DNA from 4 places in the Nitratireductor sp. GZWM139 genome. Region 1 is predicted to be linked to each of the others. Evidence: predicted binding sites of a transcription regulator. Region 1 holds the regulator's gene; each other region holds the start of a gene.

Region 1 (7,196 bases):
TGGCGATGTGCTGCCCGATGCCGGTACGGTGGAGGCCTGGCGCAGCGCTTTCGTGAAGCGTATCGCGGATGTTCACTGGCAGAATGCGGCGCTGGCCGCAGATTGCTTTACCGAAAGCCCAAAGGCGCTTTTCAAATGGGCGCCGATCGCTGACGAACTCAAGCGGTATGACCGTGAGATCGTGGAGAACTCGATCCGCTTCGCCTTCAGTGAAGTGACGCGCTCGTTCCGCGAACGCGCAGAGCTTCCTGAACTGGCGCAGGACTGGCGGGCGCAGTCGGTCACTTGAGCACGCCGCAATAAAAAAGGGCCCCGTCCGAAGACGGAGCCCTGATCGCCCCAACAGTAGCGATCAAACGGAATAGTACATGTCGAACTCGACCGGGTGCGGCGTCATCTCGTAACGCAGCACTTCCGACATCTTCAGCTCGATATAGGCGTCGATCTGATCGTCGTCGAACACGCCGCCGGCCTTCAGGAAGCCGCGGTCCTTGTCGAGCGCCATGAGTGCTTCGCGCAGCGAACCGCAGACGGTCGGCACCTTCTTGAGCTCCTTCGGCGGCAGGTCGTAGAGATCCTTGTCCATGGCCTGGCCAGGATGGATCTTGTTCTTGATGCCGTCGAGGCCGGCCATCAGCAGCGCTGCGAATGCGAGGTAGGGGTTTGCGCCCGGATCGGGGAAGCGAACCTCGACGCGCTTTGCCTTCGGCGAGGAGCCGAACGGAATGCGGCAGGATGCCGAACGGTTGCGCGCCGAATAGGCGAGCAGGACCGGGGCTTCAAAACCGGGCACAAGACGCTTGTAGGAGTTGGTGATCGGGTTGGTGAAGGCGTTGATCGCCTTGGCGTGCTTGATGACGCCGCCGATATAGTAGAGGCAGCTCTCGGACAGACCGGCATATTCATTGCCGGCAAAGGTCGGCTTGCCGTCTTTCCAGATCGACTGGTGGACGTGCATGCCCGAACCGTTGTCGCCATAGACCGGCTTCGGCATGAAGGTTGCCGTCTTGCCATAGGCATTGGCGACCTGGTGAACGCCGTATTTGAACTTCTGCACGCTGTCGGCGCTCTTCAGGAGCGTCTCGAACTTGATGCCGAGCTCGTGCTGGGCAGCGCCAACCTCGTGGTGGTGCTTTTCAACGATCACGCCCATTTCGGACAGGACCGTGAGCATTTCCGAGCGCATGTCCTGCGCGGAATCGATCGGCGGAACCGGGAAATAGCCGCCCTTCATGCGCGGACGGTGGCCCAGATTGCCGGTCTCATAGTCGGCGTCGTCGTTGGACGGCAGCTCGCTGCAGTCGAGCTTGAAGCCGGTGTTGAAGGGATCAGCCTTGTACTTCACATCGTCAAAGACGAAGAATTCCGGCTCCGGACCCACATAAACGGTGTCGCCAAAGCCTTCGGACTTCAGAAAGGCTTCTGCCTTCTTTGCGGTGCCGCGCGGGTCGCGGTTGTAGGCCTCGCCGGAGATCGGGTCGAGAATGTCGCAGATGATGACCATGGTGGACTGGGCGAAGAACGGGTCCATATGGGCGGTGTCGGGCTCCGGCATCAGAACCATGTCGGACTCGTTGATCGCCTTCCAGCCGGCAATGGACGAGCCGTCGAACATGACGCCATCGGCGAACATGTCCTCATCCACGGCCGTGACATCCATCGTGACATGGTGAAGCTTGCCTCTTGGATCCGTGAAGCGAAGATCGACGAACTTTACGTCGTTTTCCTTGATCTGCTTCATGATGTCTTGTGCTGTGGTCATATTCGCTTTCCTGTTTGCGATGAGCTTGCCTGATGATCCGGACCGGGTCCGGGAACTGGTGGTTGGGGTCAGACTGCGTCTGCGCCGGTCTCGCCGGTGCGGATGCGGATGACCTCTTCAACATTGGTGACGAAGATCTTGCCGTCGCCGATGCGGCCTGTCTGGGCCGCCTTGCGGATCGCCTCGATGGCGGCGTCGACGGTTTCGTCCGGCAGGACGACCTCGATCTTCACCTTGGGGAGGAAGTCGACGACATATTCCGCCCCGCGATAGAGCTCGGTGTGGCCTTTCTGGCGTCCGAAACCCTTCGCCTCGATGACAGTGATGCCCTGAAGGCCGATTTCCTGAAGGGCCTCCTTCACCTCATCGAGCTTGAAGGGTTTGATGATCGCTTCGACCTTTTTCATGCCTCGGTGGCCTCCAAATGGGTTCAGGGACGGATGGTCCGCATCCCTTATTGCTCCGGTTCGGTTGAAGCACGAAACATGCCAACTCGTGACAGAGCCTTGCATGTTGCGTGCCAAACGCTGCATTCTGCGTCTTGAGAATTGGCGCGACGCGGTTTTCTCCGGCTTTGGCATGCTAGGCGAGCGCCCCCGGATAGCAAGATGGGAACCATGCGGTGCGGTTCGCAGTTTGAGACTTGCTTAAAAAATATGCAATGAGCCGAAGAAAGCGGCAGCTTGTTATGCGTATGGTTGTTCTGACACCTGAAGAAATGGGCAATGTGGATCGCGCGGCCATCGCAGCCGGCCCTCATGACGGGTACGGGCTGATGCGCAATGCCGGCGCGGCGGTGGCTGATCTTATCCTCGAGCGGTTTTCCGGCGCTGCCGGCGTCGCGGTTCTCTGCGGACCGGGCAACAATGGCGGTGACGGCTATGTCATTGCGCGGCTTCTGGCCGAGCGCGGCGTGAATGTCCGCCTGTTCGCCGATGCTGCGCCGCGGGAAGACAGCGATGCCGCCAGGGCGCGCGAGGACTGTTTTGTAACGCCTGAGGCGCTGGCCGATTTTCGCCCCGAGGCCGGCTGGGTGGTGGTTGACGCGCTCTATGGCGCCGGGCTTTCAAAGCCAATCGCGGGCATCGAGGCCGAACTCATCGAGCGGGTTGCGGCTGCGGGCGTCCCGGTGGTTGCCGTCGATCTTCCGTCCGGTCTTTCGGGTCTCACGGGCAAGCTCCTCGGCAGCTGCTTCAATGCGGACCTGACCGTCACGTTTTTCCGCAGAAAGCCGGGGCATCTGCTCATGCCCGGTCGACGCCTGTGTGGCGAGCTGGTCGTGGCCGATATCGGCATTGCCGAGACGGCGCTTGCATCAATGGATATCGCCCTTTGGGAAAATGGTCCGGCGCTCTGGCGTGACAGCGTGCCGGCGGTGGAGATCGATGCGCACAAATATGTGCGTGGTCATGTGGCGGTTGTTTCGGGCGGTGGCGCATCCACTGGTGCAGCGCGGCTTGCCGCGCGTGGCGCGGCGCGCGCCGGGGCAGGGGCCGTGACGGTGCTTTCGCCTGCAAACGCCCTGTCGGTGAATGCGATGCACCTGACCTCGATCATGCTGCGCAAGGCGGAAGCAGTGGATGAACTCATCGCCTTCCTCGATGAGCGAAAACCGACAGCCGCTGTTCTCGGCCCGGCAGCCGGCACAGGCGAGCGCACGCGCAGCTTCGCGCTGGGTTTTCTGGAGCGCGATGAAGGGCTGAAAGGGCTGGTGCTGGATGCCGACGCCATCACCGCCTTTGCCGATGCGCCCGATACGCTCTTCGAGGCCGTGAGAAGCTCTGCCGTAGCGACCGTGCTGACGCCGCATGACGGTGAATTCGCGCGCCTCTTCGGCGATCTCGCGGCCGATGCTTCCATGTCCAAGGTGGAGCGTGCGCGCGCAGCGGCAGAGCGCTCAGGAGCGGTGATCATCCTGAAGGGGGCGGACACGGTCGTCGCCTGCCCGGACGGGCGCGCCGCGATTAACACCAACGGATCGCGTTTCCTGGCGACGGCGGGCTCTGGCGATGTTCTGTGCGGGATTGTGGCCAGCCTTCTGGCGCAGGGCATGCCGGTCTTCGAGGCGGCATCAGCCGGCGTGTGGCTGCATGCAGAGGCTGGCGGGATGTTTGGCCGGGGCCTGATTGCGGAAGACCTCCCCGAGATGCTTCCGCATGTCTTCCAGGCGCTCTTCCCGGACGATGTTAGCTGAACCGACGCGGAGCTTGAAAAGAGCGCGCATTCTGGATGCCGGATGGCATCGGAGCCGGGGCATGCCTGAAGCCGCCCCGGATAGTCTTAAACTCAGTAGCGGCGCATCAGGCCGACGAGGCGACCCTGCACCTTGACGCGGTCGGGGCCGAAGATACGGGTTTCGTAAGCCGGATTGGCGGCTTCAAGGGCAATCGATGCGCCCTTGCGGCGGAAGCGCTTCAGCGTTGCTTCCTCCTGATCCACCAGCGCCACGACGATCTCGCCGGGATTGGCGGTCTGCGTCTCGCGGATGATCACCGTGTCGCCATCGAAAATGCCCGCATCGATCATCGAGTCGCCCTTGACCTCAAGCGCGTAGTGATCGCCACCGGTCAGCATGTCCGGCGGAACCGCGATGGAATGGGTCTGGTGCTGAATGGCGTCGATGGGGACACCGGCAGCGATGCGGCCCATGACAGGCACGGAAACGACGCCGGAAAGCGCGTCATCATTGCTGGCGGCAGGCTTGGAGGCCGCTGGCGCGGGCGTCTTGCCGAGGCTGCCCTCGATAACGCTTGGCGAAAAGCCGCGCGCGGCGGAATTGAGGCCCGGCGCGATGGAATCGGGAAGCCGCAGAACCTCCAGCGCACGCGCCCTGTTCGGGAGCCGGCGAATGAAGCCGCGCTCCTCCAGAGCCGTGATCAGCCGGTGAATGCCGGACTTGGAGGCGAGGTCGAGCGCCTCCTTCATTTCATCGAAGGAGGGCGGGATTCCGGTCTCCTTCAGTCGTTCATGGATGAACAGAAGAAGTTCGTGCTGCTTGCGGGTCAGCATGGGCGCCACCGAGAATCAGTTAAAAACAAAACCAGAACATACTCTATATGTTCCAGTTGTGTTCCGCAACCGTCCGGTTGCAGCGCCTATGGCGCAGCGAAAAGCGCCTTGGCTCCGTCTGCCACGAACTGGACCGCGAGGGCTGCCAGAATGACGCCCAGGAGGCGCGTCAGGATGGAGCGTCCCGTTTCGCCCAGAAAGCGGTCCACGCGCTCCGCCAGCGTGAAAACGGCATAGGTGAGGAGGATCGTTCCAAGCAGGATGCCGAGCAGCGCAATGGTGCCAAGAATTGAATTGAACTCGCCCGAAAGAAGCACGGTGGCCGAGATGGCGCCGGGACCCGCGATCAGCGGAATGGCCAGCGGGAAGGCGGCGATGTTGCGGATCATGTCGCGCGTGATCGCGCGCTCGGCGCTCTTTTCGTGGCGCTCCTGGCGGCGCTCGAAGATCATCTCGAAGGCGATGAAGAACAGAAGCAGGCCGCCTGCCACGCGGAAGGCGGGAAGCGTGATGCCGAACACGGCCAGAATGGCGCTGCCAGCGACGCCGAACAGGGCCAGAACGGCGAATCCGATGACGGCTGCGCGCACGGCCACCTGATTGCGCTCCGAGCGGTTCATGCCCGCTGTCAGCGCCAGAAAGAGCGGCGCAAGCCCTGGCGGATCGACGGTTACCAGCAATGTGACGAAGGCGTTGAAAACGGTATCGTAACCAGGCATCGGGTTCTCCTTGCGGCCTCTCTAGCCCAGCTTGGATGCGAGGGAAAAGCCCTCATTCTTCACGCAGGCTCGCTTCCTGCGGCAATTTGTCAAGGCGCTCATCCCCAGGAGGTTCGTATGCGCCTGAAATTGCGTTGGATTTCCGTCATCAAAAACGGATGCTCAATTGGAGAATCGCTGACGGCTCATATATAAAGAGTATGTGATTCCTCATTAAGAATGTGACACGTTTTGACTGACCAGACGACGCCGAACGGATCGGGCGAGCCCGACGAAATCGAGCCGATTTCCATTGTCGAGGAGATGCAGCGCTCTTATCTCGATTATGCGATGAGCGTGATCGTGAGCCGCGCCCTGCCGGATGCACGCGATGGTCTGAAGCCGGTGCATCGGCGCATTCTCTATGCATCCCATGAGAGCGGTTACCACTGGAACCGCAAATATGTGAAATCGGCCCGTCCTGTTGCCGACGTGATGGGTAAGTATCACCCGCACGGCGATGCCGCCATCTACGACGCCTTGGTGCGTATGGCGCAGAACTGGTCCATGCGCCTGCCGCTGGTCGACGGGCAGGGCAATTTCGGCTCCATCGACGGCGATCCGCCGGCGGCAATGCGTTACACCGAGTCGCGTCTCACCAAGGGCGCGCATGAGCTCCTGGAAGACATCGACAAGGACACGGTCGATTTTCAGGACACCTATGACGGCTCCTCCAGCGAGCCGCGCGTGCTTCCGGCGCGCTATCCGAACCTTCTGGTCAATGGTTCGGGTGGTATCGCCGTCGGCATGGCGACGAACATTCCGCCGCACAATCTGGTCGAAGTCATCAATGGCTGCGTGGCGCTGATCGAGAACCCCGCACTCGGCCTGCCGCAGTTGCAGGAGATCATTCCCGGTCCCGATTTCCCGACCGGCGGCCTGATTCTCGGCCGTTCGGGCATTCGCAGCGCCTATGAGACGGGCCGCGGCTCGATCCTCATGCGCGGCAAGGTCTCGATCGAGCCGGCGCGCAATGATCGCGAAGCCATCATCATCACCGAAGTTCCCTATCAGGTGAACAAGGCGTCGATGATCGAAAAGATGGCCGAGCTGGTCCGCGACAAGCGCATTGAAGGCATTTCCGACATTCGCGACGAGAGTGACCGTCAGGGTTACCGCGTCGTGGTCGAGCTGAAGCGCGACGCCGTTGCCGATGTGGTGCTGAACCAGCTTTACCGCTTCACGCCGCTTCAGACCTCCTTTGGCGCCAACATGGTGGCGCTCAACGGCGGCAAGCCGGAACAGATGAACCTGCTTGATCTGCTCCAGGCCTTTGTATACTTCCGCGAGGAAGTGGTCAGCCGGCGCACCAAGTACCTGCTGCGCAAGGCGCGCGAGCGCGCGCACGTCCTCGTTGGCCTGGCGATTGCCGTTGCCAATATCGACGAGGTGATCAAGCTCATCCGTCACGCGCCCGATCCGCAGACCGCGCGCGAGCAGTTGATGGAGCGCCGCTGGCCGGCCTCCGATGTGGAAGCGCTGATCCTGCTGATCGATGATCCGCGTCACCGCATCAACGAGGATGGCACCTACAATCTGTCCGAAGAACAGGCGCGTTCGATCCTCGAGCTGCGTCTCCAGCGCCTCACCGCGCTCGGACGCGACGAGATCGCCGACGAATTGAACAAGATCGGCGTGGAGATCGCGGATTTCCTCGAGATTCTGTC
Region 2 (7,196 bases), on a different contig from region 1:
CTGCTTGAGGATGCGGGCATAGAACACGAGATGCGCAACAGAGACAATGACTGACACGGTTCCCGACGCGGCCTGCAGCGTCGATTCTTTCCATCGGGACGCTTTCCGTCTGGTCCAGCCCGTGCGGCGCGGCCACCGCGCCGGCGTGGACGCGATGCTGGTGGCGTCCGCGCTTCCGGGCAGTTTCAGCGGTGCGGTCGCAGATCTGGGCGCGGGCGCAGGCGCTGCCGGCTTTGCCGTGGCCGCCCGCTGCCCGCAGACGCGCATCACCCTTGTCGAAAACGCGCCCGAGATGGCCGGTTTCGCCCGCCGCAGCATCGCTCTTGCGAAAAACAGCGCCCTTGCCACCCGTATCTCCGTGCTCGAAGCCGACGTGACGCTGACCGGAACGGCCCGTGAAGCCGCAGGCCTTGGCCGCGATGCGTTTTCCGGCGTCGTCATGAACCCGCCTTTCAACAGCGCCAGCGACCGCGCCACGCCCGATGCGCTGAAGCGGGCGGCGCATGTGATGGCCGACGATTTGTTCGAGACATGGCTGCGCACCGCCGCCGCCATCACCGCGCCGGGCGGGCTTCTGGCGCTGATCGCACGCCCTGCCTCGCTCGCCGCAATTCTTGCCGCGCTGGAGGGCCGTTTCGGCGGCGCGCGCATCGTGCCGGTGCATGGACGGGCTGAGAGCCCCGCGATCCGCATTCTGATTCGCGCCCAGAAGGGAAACCGCGCCGGTCTCACGCTGGAACCACCGCTTGTCCTGCGCGACCGCGACGATCGGGTGACAGAACGCGCCGAGGCGCTAACCAATGGCCGGGCGGCGCTTTTTGGTGATTGAGCGCGCTTCGCCATTGCACGGCCCGTGCAAATGCCTACATGCTTTTGAGTTGTAATCCCTGCCATCTGGAGCAACAGAGCCCTTGCGACGCTTCTTCAGCCGTCTTCTTCCCAAAAGCCTGCGCGGCAATACGGTCACCATTCCCGTGATCCGGCTTTCCGGCGCAATCATGCCGTCGAGCAGCGCCTTTCGCCAGAACCTTTCTCTGGCGACCACGGCCGCAGTGATCGAGCGCGCCTTTTCCATGCCGGATGCGCCGGCCGTCGCCATCTCGCTGAATTCGCCCGGCGGCTCGCCCGTGCAGTCCCGCCTGATCTTTCGCCGCATCCGCGATCTCGCGACGGAGAAGGACAAGAAGGTCTTCGTCTTTGTTGAAGATGTGGCGGCCTCCGGCGGCTACATGATCGCCATTGCCGGCGACGAGATCATCGTCGATCCCTCCTCCATCGTCGGCTCCATCGGCGTCGTCTCCGCCGGTTTCGGCTTCCCGGAGATGCTCAAGAAGATCGGCGTCGAGCGGCGCGTGCACACGGCCGGCCAGAACAAGGCGATCCTCGATCCCTTCCAGCCGGAGAAGAAGGAAGACGTGGAGCGCCTCAAATCGCTCCAGCTCGAAATCCACGACACGTTCATCAATCTGGTGAAAGAACGCCGTGGCGCAAAGCTCGCCGAGGATGGCGATCTCTTCACCGGCGCATTCTGGACCGGCGAAAGCGCCCTGAAACTGGGGCTTGTGGACGGCATCGGCGACATGCGCTCGGTGCTCAAGGAACGTTATGGCGAAAAGACCAAACTCGCCCTCATCACCCAGCCGCGTGGCCTGTTCGGCCGCAAGCTTGGCATTGCCGGCAGCGCCGGCGGCCTGCCCGATCTCGGGGCGGCCTTTGCCGGCAACGCAGCCTCCGGTCTTCTGGAAGCAGCAGAGGAACAGGCGCTGTGGCGTCGCTACGGGCTTTGACCCGGCGCCGCGCCGGATCAAAGCGTCCTTTGTGCGTCCGAATGGATGCGCTAAACTCGGTGGCATGAAACCGGAGGATCGACAATGCCCCAACTGATCTTCTTCGCCGCAGTCGGCGTTGTGGCCTATGTGGGCTATCGCAAATTCGTCCGCGAGGCCGAACGCGTGACCGCAAAAGCGCGCCGCGCCCGCAAGGAAGCGGCCAATGGCAGCATGGGAACACTGGTGTACGATCCCAAGACGGGCGAATATCGCGTTCCCAAAGACTAGAGAATTCATGCAGATAGAGCATCGGGATAACTGAAAACCGGTTTCCATGTTTTCGGTCCGGTGCTCCCTCCATCTTCAAGGTCAGGACCCGGCCCCTCACATGTCCCCACACGGCAGCATGATCGCGCCCGCCAAGGTGAATCTGGCACTGCATGTCGTCGGAAGACGCGCGGACGGGTTTCATCTGCTCGATACGCTCGTGGCCTTCACCGGCGATGGCGATCTTCTGGAAGTGGAAGACGGCGCGGAAGACGATTTCTTCGTATCGGGCCATTACGCCGCTCATGTGCCCATCGGGTCCGGCAATCTCGTCACCCGCGCCCGCGACCTCCTGCGCGAAACCTTCGGCGGTGATGCGCGCGCGCCGGTGCGGCTCCATCTGGAAAAGAACCTGCCCGTTGCATCGGGCGTTGGCGGCGGCTCCGCCGATGCGGCTGCGGCCCTGCGCCTGCTCGTCCGCCACTGGGACCTCGCCATAAACGAGACCGATCTCATCCGCCTTGGCCTCCGGCTTGGGGCCGACGTGCCCATGTGCCTTGCCTCCAAACCCCTCATCGCGCGCGGCATCGGTGAGGCTCTGGAAACGCTCCCCGCCTTCCCCGCCCTGCCGCTCGTTCTGGTGAACCCCAACATTCCGCTCTCAACGCCTGAAGTCTTTTCAGCGCTTGAGCGGCGCGACAACGCTCCCCTTCCCGCCCTTGAGGACCTGCCCGACGCCGCAACGGCCGTCCGCTGGCTGGATGGCGCGCGCAACGATCTGGAAATGCCGGCGCGCCGCCTCGTGCCCCAGATCGAAGATGGTCTTGGGGCTCTAAGGCGCGCCGGCGCGCTGACCGCGCGCATGTCGGGCTCTGGCGCCACCTGTTTCGGAATTTTCTCATCAGCGGATGCGGCAGCGCGCGCCCGGCGCGCCCTTGCCTGCGAACATCCCGAATGGTTCGTCCTTGAAACCGAAACCCTTGCAGCGGAGCAGCCAGATGCCGACCACGCCCACCCGTGAATTCATCCCCGTGCGCTTCGCCGTTCTCACCGTCTCGGACACGCGCGGGCTCGAAGATGACCGCTCCGGCCAGACGCTTGCCGAACGCATCGAGGAGGCGGGCCACACGCTCACCGACCGCAGGATCGTTGCCGACGATGTCGAGGCCATCCGCATGGCCGTCAAACTCTGGTGCGCCGATGCCGGCATCGATGCCGTCATCACCACCGGCGGCACCGGCTTCACCGGTCGCGATGTGACGCCCGAAGCGCTCGAACCGCTGTTCGACAAGCGCATGGACGGCTTTTCGCATGTCTTCCACCGCATCTCCTTTGAGAAGATCGGCACCTCCACCATCCAGTCGCGCGCAACCGCCGGCCTCATCGACCAGACCTTCGTCTTCGCCCTGCCCGGCTCCACGGGCGCCTGCCGCGATGCCTGGGACGGCATCCTCAGGGACCAGTTCGACTACCGCCACATGCCCTGCAATTTCGTGGAAATCATGCCGCGACTTGCCGAGCATCTGAAGCGCGGCGGCGGCAAGTCCGCCTGAGCGGCACCCCACCTCTCCAAAAACCTGTTTCAAGCCAGGCTGGCATCCACATGGATGCTGGCTCCTGACGCCTGTGGATAAACACGGCTGTTCCGTTCCCCGATTAAAGTTCTTGCTTTGTTCTCATTTGTTCGATAGGAATAGATTCATCGGCAGCGATGCTGATTCCGCTTTCCGCCAGTTCCCGCGTTCCAGAAAGCCGGCCACATCGCCCAGGCATGGAGTGACCCATGGAACAGATGACCAGAGCAGATACGGCCGCCTTCAATGGCGGTGGCGCCGCGGTGGCCAACACGGTGATCGACCGGTCCGGCATCCGCATCGATGTCGAACGCCGGCGCGGTCGTGCCGCAGGCATCAACCCGTCGGGACGTTACGAGCCGGTGTCGCGGCATGTCTTCGATGATGGCTGGGGTTCCATCGAGGAACTGCCGCCCTTCAAGACCGAAGTGCAGGTGGAAAAGCCGCGCACCATCATCACGCGCAACAGCTCGCCGGACATTTCCTTCGACCGGTCCATCAATCCCTATCGCGGCTGCGAGCATGGCTGCGTCTACTGCTTCGCACGCCCCACCCACGCCTATATGGGGCTTTCGGCCGGGCTCGACTTCGAGGCAAAACTATTTGCCAAGCCGGATGCCGCCCGCCTTCTGGAGCGTGAGATCGCAAAGCCCGGCTATGAGCCGCGCACCATCGCCATCGGCACCAACACCGACCCCTACCAGCCCATCGAGAAGAAATACCGCATCATGCGCGAGATTCTCGAAGTGCTGGAGGCGCACAAACATCCGGTCGGCATCGTCACCAAGTCTGCGCTCGTCATGCGCGACATGGACATCCTCTCCCGCATGGCCGAGCAGGGGCTGGCCAAGGTCGCACTCTCCGTCACCACGCTCGACCGCAAGCTGGCGCGCACCATGGAGCCGCGCGCCGCCACCCCGTCGCGCCGGCTGGAAACGGTGCGCGCGCTGACGGAGGCAGGCATCCCCACCTCCGTGATGATGGGCCCCGTCATTCCCGGCCTCACCGATTGCGAGATCGAGCGCATTCTGGAATCGGCAGCGACCGCCGGCGCGCGTGAGGCGGGTTACATCATCCTGCGCCTGCCGCTGGAGGTGAGCCCCATCTTCAAGGAATGGCTGCTGCGCCATGCGCCCGATCGTTATCGCCATGTCGTTTCGCTGATCCGCTCCATGCGTGGCGGAAAGGATTACGACGCCCAGTGGGGCAAGCGGATGAAAGGCGCCGGCCCCTATGCCTGGCAGATCGGTCGCCGGTTCGAGATCGCTGCCAAACGGCTTGGCCTCAATCAGGAGAAGCGCCGGCTGAGGAGCGACCTCTTCACCCCGCCCACACCGGGAGGCGAGCAGCTCATGCTCCTGTAGATCGCCCTTGCGTCCATTGCAGCGCCACCGGACCCGCCTCCCCACATGAACACCGCCGCGCTCGGGCGCGGCGCAGAAATCCCGTCAGGCTTTGCATCCCCGTGGGCCGACGGAAGCTTCCCGGCTTTTCCGCCCCTTGCGCCGGGAAGACCTTGCGGAGAATCGGAACCGATGCGAGCATCGCCGCACCATGGCTCGTACGCGTTCCGATTCTCCCACTCTCTTCGACCTCCCCGTTCGTCCCGATTTCCAGATGGAAGCGGCACTCATGCGCGAAGGCATGGCGCCTGTCGCCGGTCTGGATGAAGCAGGCCGCGGCCCGCTTGCCGGTCCCGTGGTGGCCGCCGCCGTCATTCTGGATGGCAACCGCCTGCCCGAAGGGCTGGACGATTCCAAGCGTCTCTCCGCCGAGGCGCGCGACCGTCTCTATGAGAACATTCTGGACATGGCAGTCAGCGTGTCCGTCGCCTCCCTTTGCGCGACCAGCATCGACGAAACCAACATTCTGCGCGCGAGCCTTGAGGCCATGCGTCGCGCGACTGCCGGTCTCTGCGTAACGCCGCTCTTTGCCCTTGCAGACGGGCGCGATGTACCGCCTGGCCTCTGCTGCCCGGCACGCGCAGTCGTCAAGGGCGATCAGCGCAGCCAGTCCATCGCCGCAGCCTCCATCATCGCCAAGGTCACACGCGACCGCATGATGGGCCGGGCAAGCGAAATCGCCCCGCCATATGGTTTCGAGGCCCATATGGGTTATGGCACCAAACGGCACCGCACGGCGATCACCGAGCACGGTGCAGTGCTTCGCCTGCACCGCATGACCTTTACGCCCCTGCGCGATCTGAACGCGCCCTCGCCCTCCTCAGAGAGGCGAGACGCCGATCAGCCACTCATGGAACCCGGCGACAAAAACGCCGTAGATCGCGAGCCCGCCTAAAACCGCCACTGCATCCCCGGCCCACCCGGCGGGAACCTTCGCAGACGAACTGGCGGGACGCGCAAGAGCCGAACGCCAGTCGATGACGGCCCACACCAGAAAACTGCCGAACAGGATCACATCGGCCAGCGTGCCGTTCGCCATCAGATGCGCCAGCGCCCAGAGGATGGTCGCCACCAGCATGGGATGCCCCACTGCCGCCCTGATGCGGCTCGGCACATAGGCGGCAATCAGCAGCGGAAAGACCGGCAGAAGCACGAGCAGCGCCACATGCCGCAGCGCAATCGGCGGCGCAATCGGCGGCGCATAGACAAAGACCGGGTCCATGCGCGCCAACCCATAGCCCCAGACGATGAGCGCAAAGCCTGCGAGCGATACTGCCGTATAGGGCAACAGCCAGGCGTTTTTGCCCCGCTCCGCCATCACCCGGGCGCGCATCTCCGGCGCGACGATCCGCAGCGAATGCACTGCTAGGAAAAGCACCAGTCCAGCCACCAGCACGGTCATGCGTATCTCCGTTTGCACATCTCAGTTCAGTTAGATACTATAACCAACATTATTATCTGTAACGGACAATATGAAACCTGCCGACGATATCCCCACGCTGACCCGCAAGGAGATGCAGCGCGCCGCCACATTCCGCGAGATTCACGACATCGCCCGCGCCCTGCTGGTCGAGCAGGGCAGCGCTGCCGTCACCATCAACGCGATCGCCCGCCGCATGGGCATGAGCGGCCCTGCCCTCTACCGCTACCATCCAAGCCAGGCGGCCCTCATCGAGGCGCTCCGCAGGGAGTTCTTCAACGAGCTGGTGGCGCATATGCGTCAGGCCGCATCACTGCCACATGCCGACACGCCTGCGCGCCGTCTCGGGGCCACATGCCGCGCCCTGCGGCGCTGGGCGCTTGATCATTCGGCCGAGTTCGGTTGGCTGTTTGCAAGCCCCGTGGAAGCGAAGGGCGATGCCGCCGCGCCCCTCTACGATGACGCGGCAAGCTGCGGTGCATTTGGAGAGGTGTTTCTCGAACAGGTTGCCGAGATATGGGAGACGCAGCGTTTCCCCATTCCGAACCTCGACGACATGCCCCCCGTTCAGGTGGAGCAGCTCATCGCCTTCAGCGAGAAGAACGGGAACATCCTGCCGCCCGACGCGGCGCATGTTTTTCTAAAATGCTGGATCCGCCTCTATGGGCATCTGTGCATGGAAGTGTTCGGGCAGATGGCCTTCGCCTATACGGACATGGAGCCAGCCTTCGAGGAATGCCTGAGCGAACTCTGTACGCTTCTG
Region 3 (7,196 bases), on a different contig from region 1:
TCATCGTCGCTGAGACCGCCGGAAGCCTGAATGCGGATCGCCTGCTCCTTGCCGGTGCCCTTGTCCTTCGCGGACACGTTCACGATGCCGTTGGCGTCGATGTCGAACGTGACCTCGATCTGCGGCACGCCGCGCGGTGCGGGCGGAAGACCGGTCAGGTCGAAGCGGCCAAGGCTCTTGTTGTCCGCAGCCATTTCGCGCTCACCCTGGAACACGTTGATGGTCACGGCATTCTGATTGTCCTCGGCGGTCGAGAAGACCTGGCTCTTCTTGGTCGGGATCGTCGTGTTGCGGTCGATCAGGCGCGTGAACACGCCACCGAGCGTCTCGATGCCCAGCGAAAGCGGGGTCACGTCGAGCAGCAGAACGTCCTTCACGTCACCCTGCAGAACACCGGCCTGAATGGCAGCGCCCATGGCGACCACTTCGTCCGGGTTCACACCCTTGTGCGGGTCCTTGCCGAAGAAGGCCTTCACGGTCTCCTGAACCTTCGGCATGCGGGTCATGCCGCCGACCAGAACCACTTCGTCGATCTCGCCAGCGTTGAGGCCGGCATCCTTCAGAGCGGCCTTACAGGGCTCGACCGTGCGCTTCACGAGGTCCTCGACGAGGCTCTCGAACTTGGCGCGGGTCAGCTTCATGGTCAGGTGCTTCGGACCCGACTGGTCGGCCGTGATGAAGGGCAGGTTGATTTCGGTCTGCGAAGCGGACGACAGCTCGATCTTGGCCTTCTCGGCAGCTTCCTTCAGGCGCTGCAGGGCAAGCTTGTCCTGCTGCAGGTCGATGCCCTGCTCTTTCTTGAACTCAGCCGCCAGGTACTCGACCAGACGCATGTCGAAGTCTTCACCGCCGAGGAAGGTGTCGCCATTGGTGGACTTCACCTCGAACACGCCGTCACCGATCTCGAGGATCGAGACGTCGAACGTGCCGCCGCCAAGGTCGTAAACGGCGATGGTCTTGCCGTCTTTCTTGTCGAGACCATAGGCAAGCGCAGCAGCGGTGGGCTCGTTGATGATGCGCAGGACTTCAAGACCAGCGATCTTGCCGGCGTCCTTGGTGGCCTGACGCTGGGCGTCGTTGAAGTATGCGGGCACGGTGATGACGGCCTGCTCGACCTTCTCGCCGAGATAGGACTCAGCCGTTTCCTTCATCTTCTGAAGGGTCATCGCCGAGATCTGCGAAGGCGAATAGCTCTCGCCATGGGCTTCAACCCATGCATCGCCATTGTCAGCTTTGACGATCTTGTAGGGGACCAGCTTCTTGTCCTTCTCGACCGTGGGGTCGGAGAAGCGACGGCCGATCAGGCGCTTGATCGCGAAAAGGGTGTTTTCCGGGTTGGTGACAGCCTGACGCTTGGCCGGCTGGCCGACGAGACGCTCGCCCGAATCCGTGAATGCCACGATGGACGGGGTGGTGCGTGCACCTTCCGCGTTCTCAATAACCTTCGCGTCCTTGCCATCCATGACGGCGACGCAGGAATTGGTCGTTCCGAGGTCGATACCGATTACTTTTGCCATATCTTCTCTCCGCAAAGCAGACTGTCAGGACCCATTCCGGCGTTCCAGATGACAGCCCCTGTTCACACGAAATTGCCGCAGCAGCGCCTCAGGACGAAACGCGCCAAACGGCTTCGTGGCGTATATAAGAATGGGATTTTTCAAGCGCAAGGCGGGATTTGCCCCGATTTGGCTTCGAAAGCGGGGTTCGGAGGCCGCGACCGGCGCTCTGACGCTTGCCCCGCGCGGCGTTGATGATGAAACGGAACGCTTCGGACTTTGAGGAAAAGTCAATTTGATCGGCTGCCGCTGATGTGAGAGCGGGTCGCCGAGGGGGGATTTGGCTCAGGCGATAACCGCCGATCAAACTGACATCCGGGAAAATAATGGTCCGAAGATTCGTGTTCTGGGGGCTCGTTGTGTCGTTCCTGCTCCAGGCAGGCTGTATCTGGGAGAACGAAGAAAAGAAGGCTGGCGCGAAGAGAGCACCGATCAGGCTGCCGGTCGCCATGGCGGTCAGGGCGGCGCAGAAGCCCGCCGCCGTGGAGGACGCCCTTGTGGCAATCAATCGCCTTGCGGAGCGCACCTGTCTGGCCACCGCCATCTACTACGAGGCGCGGGGAGAAACGGTGAGCGGGCAGAAGGCCGTCGCGATGGTGATCTTCAACAGAAGCAGGTCGCCTGCATATCCGCCCAGCATTTGTGGCGTGGTCTTTCAGAATGCGCGCTGGCGCAATCGCTGCCAGTTTTCATTCGCCTGCACAGGCATTTCACTGGTGCCGAAAGATGCCGAAGCCTGGCAGCTCGCATTCAGGATCGCCAAGGCCCGATACTCCTGCGCACCCGAATGCAACAATTACACGCTGGTCGACAAAACCAACTATCTGGCCGTCGACGCCACGCATTACTATGCCAATTATGTCAGCCCCAAATGGGCTAAACAGATGCACAGGCATGGCCAGATCGGGCGACACATCTTCCTGTCGCCCCGGTCCGCCGACGGAGTCTGAAAGTGCCGCCGCACCCTGCGGCAGCGGCTTCTGCTAGACTGTCTCCCAGCCATCATGGGTGGCGGCGCGATAGATGGCGTCTATGAGTTTCTGGTTCTTCGCCGAATCCTCGAGCGTGAAGATCGCCGCCTCTTCGCCCCGCGCCGCCCGCGCGATGGCTTCCGCCTGCAGACGGTACTGCCGGGCGCGGGGAAAACGGTGGACGCTGGCGCTGTTGTGATCGGCGCTGAACACGGTAACGCGGGTATCGCCATAGTCCGGGGTGTTGAAGGGGGCGTTGACCTCGATGAACCCCTTGTCGCCATGGAACACCATCGACTGTCTGAGCGCCATCTGCGTCGAGACGTAGAAGGTCAGTTCGAAGTTGCCGAAATCGGCCTTGGCGCTGGCGTAGATGTCGGTGCCGAAATTCGGGTCGCGCTCCACCATCGCCTGCACGCGCTGCGGCTCGCTGCCGGTTGCAAAGCGGGTGGTGACCGTGGGGTAGACGCCAATGTCGGGCAGGCCGCCACCGCCAAGCTCCGGCTTGTTGCGCATGTTGTCGGGGTCGACATTGTGATAGCAGAACACGCCCTGCACATGCCGCAGCCGGCCGATGGCGCCTTCGGCGATCAGGTCACGCACCTTGTGCCATTGCGGGTGGTAGGTGACCATGAAAGCTTCCGAGACGATGACATTGTTCCGGTCGCGCGCCTCGATGACGCGGGCAATGTCCTTTGCATCGAGCGCCAGCGGCTTTTCGACCAGCACGTGCTTGCCGGCGTCGGCCGCCCTGATGGCCCAGTCCACATGATCGGAGGTCGGCAGCGGGATGTAGACGCCGTCCACATCCGGCGAGGCGAGAAGCGCGTCGTAGGACGAGAAGGTGTGCGGAACGCCGAAGCGCGCAGCCAGCGCCTTCGCTTTGGCCTCATCGCGGCTGGCAATCGCCGTCACCACGCCGTTTTCGGCATCCTGGATCTGCGGAATAACCTGCTCGCGACCGATCTTGGCCGTCGAAAGAACGCCCCAACGGAACATGGATTCTCCTCCTGAATTTGGCGCAGGCAATCACATAGTTCGGGGAAAGAAAACCGATAAGGTTTTCCGACTCTTTTTGTTCTGCTAATGTTCCGCAAACAGTCTTGGAGACACCCATGCCTGCAGATGAGCCGGTTCACCTGGTGGAAGATGGAGAAACCGGAGATCGCTTTCTGATCTACGACGGTGAAAAGGGGCTGCGGCTCGATATCCGTTATGAAGCTGAAACGCTCTGGATGACGCAGGAGCAGATCGCCCGGCTTTTCGGACGTGAGCGAAGCGTCATCACCAAGCACATTTCAAATGTTCTGGATGAGGGGGAACTGGACGAAGAGAGTTCTGTGCAAAAAATGCACACAACCTCCGGGCGCCCGCCGCTACTTTACAATCTCGATATGATCATCTCTGTTGGCTACCGGGTCTCGTCCGCGCAGGCCACCCTGTTCCGCCGCTGGGCCACCGGGATTCTGGTTCAGTTCGCGCGCAAGGGCTTCGTTGTGGATGCCGTGCGCCTGAAGCAGGAAAGCAACCGGGATCGCATCGCGGAACTGCGGGAGATCATCCGGGACATTCGTTCTGATGAGGCGAATGTTTATCGGGAACTGCAGCGCATCTGCGCCCTGTGCCAGGACTATGACGGGCGTTCAGCAAGCGCGCAGAGCTTCTTTCAGCAGACGCAGGCAAAGCTGATTTATGCCGTCGTTTCGCAGACGCCATCAGAACTGGTGCAGGCGCGCGCCAACCACCAGTTCGAGAATATGGGCTTGCAAAGCTGGCCCGGCGACGCAATCCGAAAACGGGATGTGACTGTTTCCAAGAACTATCTGGCCGAAGCGGAGCTCCGCGAACTCAATCGCCTGACCACGATCCTTCTCGACATATTCGAAGATCAGGCGGATCTTGGCCGTCTGGTGGTGATGGACGATGCGACCCGTCTTCTGGAGGCGCAGCTGGTCGGACTTGGACGAACCGTTCTGCGTTCAGGTGGCAGCGTTAGCGCGGAGGCTGCAAAAGAACATGCGCGCAGCGAATACACACGGTATTCCGAACAGCTCAAAATTGAACGCCATAAGAAAGCGGACGAGCACATTTCTGCACTCGTCCGCGAAGCCAAGCGGCTCCCCAAAGGGCGCCGCTGATATGTGATCTAACCGCGCAGCGTGCCGCCGGTCTGCTTGCCGACATTGGCCACGATGCGGCCGGCGATGGCTTCGAGTTCCTCGTCCGTCAGCGTCTTTTCGCGCGGCTGGATCGAGACTTCGATGGCGACCGACTTCTTGTCTTCGCCGAGCGATGCGCCCTCGAAGATGTCGAACACGCGCACGGCGGTCACGAGCTTCTTGTCGGCTGCTGCAGCTGCCCGCTCGATGGTTGCCGCCTCGACCGACCTGTCGACCACGAAGGCGAAATCGCGGCGCACGAGCTGGAAGGGTGAAAGCTCCAGGCGCGGCTTGGTGCGCGTTGCCTTCGCCTTGGGCTCGGGGATCGTGTCGATGAACACCTCGAAACCGCAGATCGGTCCTTCGGCGTCCAGCGCCTCCAGCGTGCGCGGGTGAATCTCACCGAACGTGGCGAGCACGATCTTGGGTCCAAGGCGGATCGTGCCTGAGCGGCCCGGGTGATACCAGTCCGGACCACCGGCCACGATCTGCAACTTGTCGACAGGCGCGCCCGCTGCCTCGAGAGCGGCCAGCGCATCGGCCTTGGCGTCGAACACGCCGACCGCTTCGCTGTTGCCCGACCAGTGACGCCCGGAGCCGTCCATCTTTGCCGTGCCGCGGCGGATGCCGCCGGCAACCCGGCGCTGGCCGGCATAGCTGTCATTCTCATAGGTGCTCGACACCTCGAACAGAGCCACATCGGCAAAGCCGCGCGCTGCATTGCGCTGGGCGGCTGCGATCAGGCCCGGCAGCAGCGAGGGGCGCATGTCCGACATGGCTGCGGCAATCGGGTTGGAGAGCTTGAGCGATGCATCGCCACCACCGAAGAGCTTCGCCTGCGCTTCATCGATGAAGGTCCAGGTCACGGCTTCCATCATGCCGCGCACGGCAAGAGCGCGCCGCGCATTGCGGGTGCGGTTCTGCAGGACGGTGAGGATCTGGCTGTTGACCGCGCCGTGGGAGGAGAGGGGCTCGGGCGCGATCTCGTTCACGCCGTGAATGCGCATCACCTCTTCCACCAGATCGGCCTTGCCGTCGATGTCCGGCCGCCAGGACGGCACGGAAACCTCAAGCACGTCGCTCTCGCCCGTGGAGGCGAAGCCGAGACGCTGGAGAATGTCCTTGCTCTCGGCACTCGACACATTGAGACCGGTCAGGCGCTTCACCTCGCTCACCGGGAAGGTGATGCTGCGCGGCTCGTAGCCCTGATAGCCGACCACGCGGCTTTCGCTCGGCTCGCCGCCGCACAGGTCCAGAACGAGCCGGGTGGCGACTTCAAGACCGGGCTCCATCATCTCCGGGTCCACGCCGCGCTCGAAGCGGTAGCGCGCATCGGTGATGATGCCGAGATCGCGGCCGGTGCGGGCGATGTTCATCGCGTCCCAGAGGGCGGATTCGATCAGCACGTCCGTGGTGTTCTCATCGCAGCCCGAGTGCTCGCCGCCCATGATGCCGGCAATCGACTCGACGCCATTGCCATCGGCGATGACGCACATCTCCGGGGTGAGTTTGTACGTGCGCTCGTCAAGCGCCAGAACCGTCTCGCCTTCTTTGGCCCGGCGCACGGTGAGGTCGCCCTTCACCTTGGCGGCGTCGAAGACGTGGAGCGGGCGGCCAAGATCGAAGGTCACATAGTTGGTGATGTCGACCAGCGCGTTGATCGGGCGCAGGCCAATCGCCGTCAGACGCTGCTGCATCCATTTGGGCGAGGGGCCGTTCTTCACACCGCGCACGAGACGCAGCGCGAAGCCGGGGCAAAGCTCCGGTGCTTCGATGGTCAGCTCGACAGGGCACGCGCCCTTGCCGGCAACCGGCGCAATGGGCGCATCCCTGAGCGTGCCAAGGCCGGCAGCCGCCAGATCGCGGGCAATGCCATGCACGCCGGTGCAGTCGGGACGGTTCGGCGTCAGGCCGATCTCGATCACCGGGTCGTCAAGGTTCGCCCAGCTTGCGAATGAAGTGCCGACGGGGGCGTCTTCGGGCAGGTCGATGATGCCGTTGTGCTCGTCCGACATCTGCAGCTCGCGTTCCGAGCACATCATGCCGTGGCTTTCCACGCCGCGGATCTTGCCGACGGAGAGCGTCACGTCGATGCCGGGCACATAAGCGCCGGGCGCCGCGAACGCGCCGATAAGGCCCGCACGCGCATTGGGCGCGCCGCAGACCACCTGAACCGGCTTGCCGTCGCCCGTGTCGACGGAAAGAACCCGCAGCCGGTCGGCATCGGGATGCTGCTCGGCCGTCAGAATCTTCGCGATCACGAACGGCTTCAGCGACGCCTTGTCGTCCACCTCTTCGACCTCAAGGCCGATCATGGTGAGCTTCTCGACGATCTCGTCGAGCGTGGCGTCGGTCTCAAGGTGCTCCTTGAGCCAGGAGAGCGTGAATTTCATGGCATCATTCCTTCGGGTCTTGCCGTTCCAGGATTTTCACCAGCCGGAACCGCTCGCAAACCAGTTTCATATCGGGGCTGAAGCCGCCATTTCGCTGGAAATAGGCCTCATGTCCCT
Region 4 (7,196 bases), on a different contig from region 1:
AACGGAACCCTAGCATCTCACCAACGTGATGCCCCTCGACAAGGACTTCGCCAACGGGGCTGATTTCTGCTTCCGGCATTGCATTCTCTCTCAGGCGCTTCATGAGCACGGATGTCCTGCGGTCCACAAAGCGTTTCGTCAATCGCTCATGCAACGCATCGGACAAACTGTCCTCTATCTCTCGTGTTTTTTCTTGCCAGTGTGTCGCATCGGCCAGCCATCCGGGCCGGTGCGAGACAAATGTCCATGTTCTGATCTGCGCAATACGCTGCGACAGTGTGTCGATGTCCCCCTCGGTGGACGAGGCGCGCTGAACCTGCTCAGCCAAGTAGTCTTCATCGACATGGCCCGTTCGCGCCAGATCAGAAAAGACTGCACCAACAATTTCTGCGTGGTGGGCCGGTGCGATGCGCCGGTAGTCCGGCAGCGCACAGGCGTCCCACAGGAGGGCCACACGCTCGCGGGCGTCGGCCAGCGCACACACATCCCCGTCACGCGACAGGAATTCGAGCACCTTGGCGTCGGCAGCGGGCAGAGCGCGGGTAAGGCCTTCCACGGGGGGCGTGACGTCGAGCGAGGCTTTGAGCGCATCGACACTGGAAAAATCAAACGCGGCGGAGCGCCATTGCAGCACCTTCACCGGGTCGAAATCATGCGCCTCGATGCGGTGAACGAGTTCATCGGAAAGGGGATCGACCTGGCCGGTGACGCCAAACGTGCCGTCACGCAGGTGACGGCCGGCGCGGCCGGCGATCTGCCCGAGCTCCGCAGGGTTGAGGTCGCGATACTGGAAACCGTCGAATTTGCGGTTCTGCGCGAAGGCGACATGATCGACATCGAGGTTCAGGCCCATGCCGATGGCGTCGGTCGCCACGAGATAGTCCACATCACCCGACTGGTAGAGGGCTACCTGCGCGTTGCGCGTGCGCGGGCTGAGCGCGCCAAGCACGACAGCCACCCCGCCGCGCTGGCGGCGGATCAGCTCGCCAATGGCGTAAACCTCGTCCGACGAGAAGGCCACGATGGCCGAGCGGCGCGGCAAACGCGTGATCTTGCGCGAACCGGCATAGCTGAGCACCGACATGCGCGGACGGGTGATGACGGAGAGGCCCGGCAGCAGCTTTTCAAGAATGCCGCGCATGGTGCCAGCGCCCAGAAGCAGCGTTTCCTGACGGCCGCGCAGATGCAGAATGCGGTCGGTGAAGATGTGGCCGCGCTCCAGATCGGCGGCGAGCTGCACCTCATCGATCGCCACGAAGGCGGCGTCGGTCTCGCGCGGCATGGCCTCGACCGTGCACACCGAATAGCGCGCGCCGGGCGGCGAGATTTTTTCTTCGCCGGTGACAAGCGCGACATTTTGCTCGCCGACCTTGGCGACGACGCGGGAATAGACTTCGCGCGCAAGCAGCCGCAGCGGCAGGCCAATCACGCCCGTGCCATGCGCAACCATGCGCTCGATGGCCAGGTGCGTCTTGCCGGTATTTGTTGGCCCGAGGATGGCCGTTACGTCACGACCCGACAACACTCTCGGCTTGGCATTCTGTTTTTGGAAATTCATAGGGCCTGAAAAGCCGTCTACCTCAGCGAAAAAAGGCGAGCACACGGGTTAGCATGCTTTGCATGCGCATTCCAAGGCAAGACTGCCGCTCCACCGACAAAGACTGCCAAAAATGACCCAAACCGTTTCCGGCCATTAAGATTTGGAACGAGTCTGGAACGAATCGGCTACGAATCACTGACCTGCGTTGTTTCCCGTTTTGTTCACCACAAGATAGAGTATGACGCAACGTAAAGACACCCAAATGCTGAATCGGGCATGTTCCGCAAAGCCGGAAAACGCGTGTCGCGCGTTAAGGATTTGCGCGGGAGGCGCGACGGGCCTGCCAGGCAACGGTGCAAGCATAAGATTTTGTTAGGAATTTTTGCGAAGCCGTTAACGGGTTACGGCCCCGCCATGCCGCATGGCGTTAACACTTCGACCAAACCCGGAACGAATCGGCTACGAATCACTGATATCCAGATGTTCCCGCTACGTTCACCGCAATATCTGGTGGTTTCCACCGGTTCCGGGCAGACAGCGCACAGTTTATCCACAAACGCAGCCGCGCAGCCTGAATGCCGCGTTAACGAAGCTGTTTCAAATTGATACGCATTTTAACGAAACAGGGCGCTGCGGGTTACCCACAGCGCCCCGAAAAATGAATGCACAGGACGTGACTTTTCGTCAGATGAAGTACTGACCGCCATTGACAGTGAGCGTGGAGCCCGTGACGAAGCCCGCATCGTCGGAGGCCAGGAACAGCACGGACCGCGCGATTTCAGACGCCTCGCCGAGACGCCCCACCGGGATCTGCGAAATGATCTTCTCGCGCACCACTTCCGGCACCGCCATCACCATGTCGGTGGCAATGTAGCCGGGGCAAACCGCATTGACCGTCACGTTGAAGCGCGCGCCTTCCTGCGCCAGCGCCTTGGTGAAGCCAATCTCTCCTGCCTTGGCGGCGGAATAGTTGGTCTGGCCCATCTGGCCCTTCTGACCATTGATGGACGAAATGCTGATGATGCGACCGAACTTGCGCGAGCGCATGCCGGCGAAGACCTGATGGGTCATGTTGAAGACGCCGTTCAGGTTCACATCCACCACGGCACGCCAGTCTTCTGGCGTCATCTTGTGAAACATCACGTCCCGCGTGATGCCGGCATTGTTGACCAGAACATCGACCGGCCCGAGATCGGCCTCGACCCGGCCCACGCCGTCCGCACAGGCGTCGTAATCGGCAATCGACCATTTGTAGGAGGCTATGCCCGTTTCTTCGGTAAAGCGCGCGGCGGCCTCATCGTTGCCCGCATAATTGGCCGCGACCTGATAGCCCGCCTCTTTCAGAGCCATCGCTATCGCCGCGCCGATGCCGCGTGTTCCACCCGTAACAAGTGCCGTTTTCATGCAGTTCGTCTCCCTCAGGTGAGTGTTCCCCGCCGCCTTCGCCCTGTTGAGACCGGGCGATAATCCGGCTGGCGCACGGCACAAACGCCGCGCGCCAGCTCAAAGCCTACAACGCTTCCACGCACATGGCGACGCCCATGCCGCCACCGATGCAAAGCGTGGCCAGTCCCTTCTTCGCGCCACGGCGGCGCATCTCGAAGGCCAGCGTGTTGAAAATGCGGGTACCCGAAGCGCCAATCGGATGGCCGATCGCGATGGCGCCGCCATTCACGTTCACGATATCCGGGTTCCAGCCCATGTCCCTGTTGACCGCACAGGCCTGTGCGGCGAAGGCTTCGTTGGCCTCGACCAGATCGAGATCCTCGGCCTTCCAGCCGGCTTTCTCCAGCGCGCGGCGCGATGCCGGGATCGGCCCCGTGCCCATGATTGCCGGATCGACGCCAGCCGTCGCCCAGGAGGCGATCCGCACCAGCGGCGTCAGACCACGGCGCTGGGCTTCGCTCTCGCGCATCAGCACCACGGCGGCCGCACCGTCATTGATGCCCGACGCATTGGCGGCAGTGACCGTGCCCTCCTTGTCGAAGGCCGGACGCAGCTTCTGCATGCCCTCGATGGTCGCGCCATGGCGGATGTACTCATCGTCCGAGACCACGGTTTCGCCCTTGCGGCTCTTCACGGTGACCGGGACGATTTCATCCTTGAAGCGCCCGGCCTTCTGGGCGGCTTCGGCCTTGTTCTGCGAAGCGAGCGCAAAAGCGTCCTGCTCGTCACGGGTGATCTGGAACTTGCGCGCCACGTTTTCTGCGGTGATGCCCATGTGGTAGCCGTTAAAGGCATCCCACAGACCATCGCGGATCATCGTGTCGATCATGGCATAATCGCCCATCTTCACGCCGGCGCGCAGATAGGCGCAATGGGTGGAGAGCGTCATGGATTCCTGACCACCGGCAACAATGATGTCGGCATCGCCGCAGGCGATCTGCTGCATGCCGATGGCGATGGTGCGCAGGCCCGAACCGCAGACCTGGTTGAGCCCCCAGGCGGTGGCTTCTTCCGGCAGGCCGGCGGCGACGGCCGCTTGGCGCGCGGGGTTCTGTCCCTGGCCGGCCGTGAGCACCTGACCGAGAATCACCTCGTTCACCTCTTCCGGCGCGACGCCGGCGCGCGAAAGCGCCTCGCGAATGGCGGTTGCACCAAGCTCATGCGCTGGCACGGTGGCGAAGGAACCGTTGAACGAGCCGACCGGGGTGCGGGCGGCGCTGGCAACGACAATGGCTTCGGCTGACGACATGAAAGGCTCTCCCTTGGAAAATTGCATACACGTGCAAATGTGCAGCCCTTGTGACGGACTGCTCTCATTCACATTTGTTGCGGCTAATCAGGGGCGAGTCAAACGGTTGTGTGCAGCGCAACAAAGCTTGCGCACCGCCGAACAGGAGCGCCGCGCTCTTCGCCACTGCGAAAAGCGCTTTCATTCAATGGGATTTTGCGCATATCCTGACACCGGCAAATGCAGGGGGTGCGCGCCGACGGCCCCGGCAACGGGGCGGTGGAACGGCGCAGTGGCGTCTTGCAAAGCCCTCAGTCCTTGAATCCAAGGCATCGAAAACCGGACGACGCAGGAGACGTCCGGGCGCGATGCCACAGACAACCGTGCTACGGGGAGGTCAGTAATGCCAGCCAAGGACGACCCGATCGTCATCAAGAAATACGCCAATCGCCGCCTCTACAACACGGGCACCAGCACCTATGTGACCCTGGAAGATCTGGCCGAGATGGTAAAGCGCGACGAGAATTTCGTCGTGCAGGACGCCAAATCCGGCGAAGACATCACCCATGCGGTCCTGACCCAGATCATTTTCGAGCTGGAGAACGACCGCAACGGGCAGAACATGCTGCCGATCTCGTTTTTGCGTCAGCTCATCGCCTTTTACGGCGACCAGATGCAGATGGTCGTGCCGAGCTTCCTCGAACAATCCATGATGGCCTTCTCCAAGGAGCAGGAACGCATGCGCGAGCAGATGGACAAAGCGTTCGGCGGATCATCCATGGACATGATGGGCATGTCGGCCCCGATGAAGATGGTCGAGGAGCAGACCCGCCGCAACATCGAGATGTTCCAGAACGCCATGCGCATGTTCGCGCCCACGCCCCCTGCCCCAAATCAGGGCGCAGCGCGCGAAGACAATGCCGGCGAAGAGGCACCGCGCTCCGATGATCTGAAGGAGTTACGTGAGCAGATCGCCGACATGCAGCGCAAGATCAACTCCCTGGGCGGTTCCTGACCGCCCTTCCCCGGAGCAAACACAGACTGAAGCGCCAGAGACATGCCCCGGACCGTTCGTGATACGCAGGCCATGCTGGCAGGAATGACGCCCGTTCTTACAACGGGCGTTTTCGTTTTCTGCTGCGTGGAGCGGGACCGCGCCGCAACGCTTTATGCGGAATCGGAAGGTGTTTTTCAGGAAGAGGAAGGCACGACGCTCGTGCTGCCGCTGGCGCGCGCCGAAACGCTTGGTTTCGACACGCAGATGCCGATGCGCCGGATCGTCCTTGAAGTCTATTCCGCGCTCGACGGCGTGGGGCTGACGGCCGGCGTGGCGACGGCGCTGGCGGATGAAGCCATCCCCTGCAACGTGGTCGCCGCCTACCATCACGATCATGTCTTCGTGCCGGAAGAGATGGCCGAGAAGGCACTTTCGATCCTGCAGGCGCTGCAGCGACGGGCAAAAGCCGGCAAGGACATCTGAAACAAAAAAAGACCGGTCAGTGACCGGTCTTTTTTGCATCCAGAGGAGGAAAGGCGCTTATGCGTCCTTCGGCTCCAGAACCTGGCGACCGCGGTACATGCCGGTCTTCAGGTCGATGTGGTGGGGACGACGCAGTTCGCCCGAATTCTTGTCTTCGACATAGGTCGGCGCCTTGATGGCGTCGGCCGAGCGGCGCATGCCGCGCTTCGAAGGCGTCGTTTTCCTTTTTGGTACAGCCATGGTCCTGCTCCGCTAATCGGTCAAAGGCCGTTGCGGCCCCTTCAATCCAGAGGCCCAGCATTTCGGCCGGGAATTGGAAGTCGGCGTGCCTATACACGTCCAAAGAGGTTTTGGCCAGTGGGGCGCATCGCTTTTTTCAACGAAAGCGCATGATCAGGGCTTCAAACACCCCACATACCCGCCGGCCTTGCGCGCACGCTGTTCAATCTTCGCGGCAAGCCGGTTCAACCCGCTTGAGGGTTTGGCCGGATTGCGCTCCAGCGGATTGGGCAGCGTGACCGCAAGAAGCGCCGCCTGCCGGCGCGAAAGCTGCGATGCCGGGCGACCGAAATAATGCTGCGCGGCGGCTTCAGCACCGTAGATGTTCGGCCCCCATTCAACGATGTTGAGATAGATCTCCATGATCCGCCGTTTCGGCAGAACCAGATCCAGATAGATCGCCAGCGGCAGTTCCAGCCCCTTGCGCACGAAGGAGCGGCCCTGCCAGAGATAGAGGTTCTTCACCGTCTGCATGGGGATGGTGGATGCGCCCCGCGTCTTCTCGCCCGAAAGCGCGTCGTTGATGACGAGGTTGAGCGCCGCCCAGTCGATGCCATCATGGGCGCAGAACTGACCGTCTTCCGACATCATCACCGAATGCGGGACCAGATCCCCCATTTCTTCGAGAGACTTCCAGTCGCGGTCATAGCCGGTGAAGGTGACCAGATCGCGCATCATCAATGTCGAGATGGGGTGTACCACCGGCACACGATAGAGAAGCGTCAGAAGCGCGGGAATGAGCGCCAGCACCACAAGAATTAGCAGAACACGTCGGGCAAACCAGCCGAGCCACGCCCGACCGCCTGCGCGCCGCCCGGCCGCCTTGCGACCGCGACGCCCGCCACGCCTGTTCGTCGTCCTTTTCTCCGGGTCGACTGTGGGGCCGCTCAAACCTGTTTTTCCCTCAGTGTGACGTTACGCCTCAAAACCAGCCTTTCGCATAGCCGCCAGGGGCTTTCGGCGCAATGGCGCAAACAAACGGACTTGACCCGGACGCCCTTTGACGGCATCGCTCCCGGCATGGACGAGACGATGACACTGCCGTTTGAAGTGAAACTTGCCGCTGGCGCGGATATGGTGGAAGGCGAACTGCGCCGACTGCTCGACACGCGACCGCTGGAAGGCGAACTTTACCGCCCCGACCGCCTTTTGAAAGCCATGCGCCATGGCGTTCTGAATGGCGGCAAACGGCTGCGGCCGTTCCTCGTGCTCGAGACGGCAGC

The links. The regulator LexA, encoded in region 1, represses DNA repair genes until DNA is damaged. The targets are predictions, from matches to a motif close to TGTTCNNNNTGTGTTCNG.
Region 2: a site for LexA is predicted at 3,697-3,714, ahead of NDI72_RS00360 (PA0069 family radical SAM protein). Genes of this name have one in related genera too.
Region 3: a site for LexA is predicted at 3,604-3,621, ahead of rhuM (RhuM family protein). Genes of this name have one in related genera too.
Region 4: a site for LexA is predicted at 1,702-1,719, ahead of NDI72_RS06085 (helicase-related protein). Genes of this name have one in related genera too.

What each region holds. Positions count from the first base shown of each region.
Region 1 covers NZ_JAMQML010000013.1:23,440-30,635, forward strand. The annotation lists gene NDI72_RS15795 (hypothetical protein) at 1-289, shown strand, start outside; gene glnA (type I glutamate--ammonia ligase) at 353-1,762, opposite strand; gene NDI72_RS15805 (P-II family nitrogen regulator) at 1,831-2,169, opposite strand; gene NDI72_RS15810 (NAD(P)H-hydrate dehydratase) at 2,451-3,956, shown strand; gene lexA (transcriptional repressor LexA) at 4,049-4,771, opposite strand; gene NDI72_RS15820 (MarC family protein) at 4,858-5,490, opposite strand; gene gyrA (DNA gyrase subunit A) at 5,722-7,196, shown strand, end outside.
Region 2 covers NZ_JAMQML010000001.1:82,368-89,563, reverse strand. The annotation lists gene NDI72_RS00390 (putative signal transducing protein) at 1-54, shown strand, start outside; gene NDI72_RS00385 (tRNA1(Val) (adenine(37)-N6)-methyltransferase) at 47-829, shown strand; gene NDI72_RS00380 (S49 family peptidase) at 912-1,787, shown strand; gene NDI72_RS00375 (NfeD family protein) at 1,872-2,057, shown strand; gene NDI72_RS00370 (4-(cytidine 5'-diphospho)-2-C-methyl-D-erythritol kinase) at 2,158-3,057, shown strand; gene moaB (molybdenum cofactor biosynthesis protein B) at 3,035-3,589, shown strand; gene NDI72_RS00360 (PA0069 family radical SAM protein) at 3,820-4,974, shown strand; gene rnhB (ribonuclease HII) at 5,165-5,908, shown strand; gene NDI72_RS00350 (NnrU family protein) at 5,834-6,415, opposite strand; gene NDI72_RS00345 (TetR/AcrR family transcriptional regulator) at 6,486-7,196, shown strand, end outside.
Region 3 covers NZ_JAMQML010000009.1:187,670-194,865, forward strand. The annotation lists gene dnaK (molecular chaperone DnaK) at 1-1,517, opposite strand, end outside; partial or broken gene NDI72_RS13200 (cell wall hydrolase) at 2,072-2,506, shown strand; gene NDI72_RS13205 (Gfo/Idh/MocA family protein) at 2,540-3,526, opposite strand; gene rhuM (RhuM family protein) at 3,631-4,665, shown strand; gene pheT (phenylalanine--tRNA ligase subunit beta) at 4,674-7,079, opposite strand; gene NDI72_RS13220 (ASCH domain-containing protein) at 7,084-7,196, opposite strand, start outside.
Region 4 covers NZ_JAMQML010000004.1:66,739-73,934, reverse strand. The annotation lists gene NDI72_RS06085 (helicase-related protein) at 1-1,558, opposite strand, end outside; gene phbB (acetoacetyl-CoA reductase) at 2,225-2,944, opposite strand; gene NDI72_RS06075 (acetyl-CoA C-acetyltransferase) at 3,051-4,235, opposite strand; gene phaR (polyhydroxyalkanoate synthesis repressor PhaR) at 4,618-5,229, shown strand; gene NDI72_RS06065 (ACT domain-containing protein) at 5,272-5,694, shown strand; gene rpmF (50S ribosomal protein L32) at 5,752-5,934, opposite strand; gene mtgA (monofunctional biosynthetic peptidoglycan transglycosylase) at 6,088-6,864, opposite strand; gene NDI72_RS06050 (polyprenyl synthetase family protein) at 6,994-7,196, shown strand, end outside.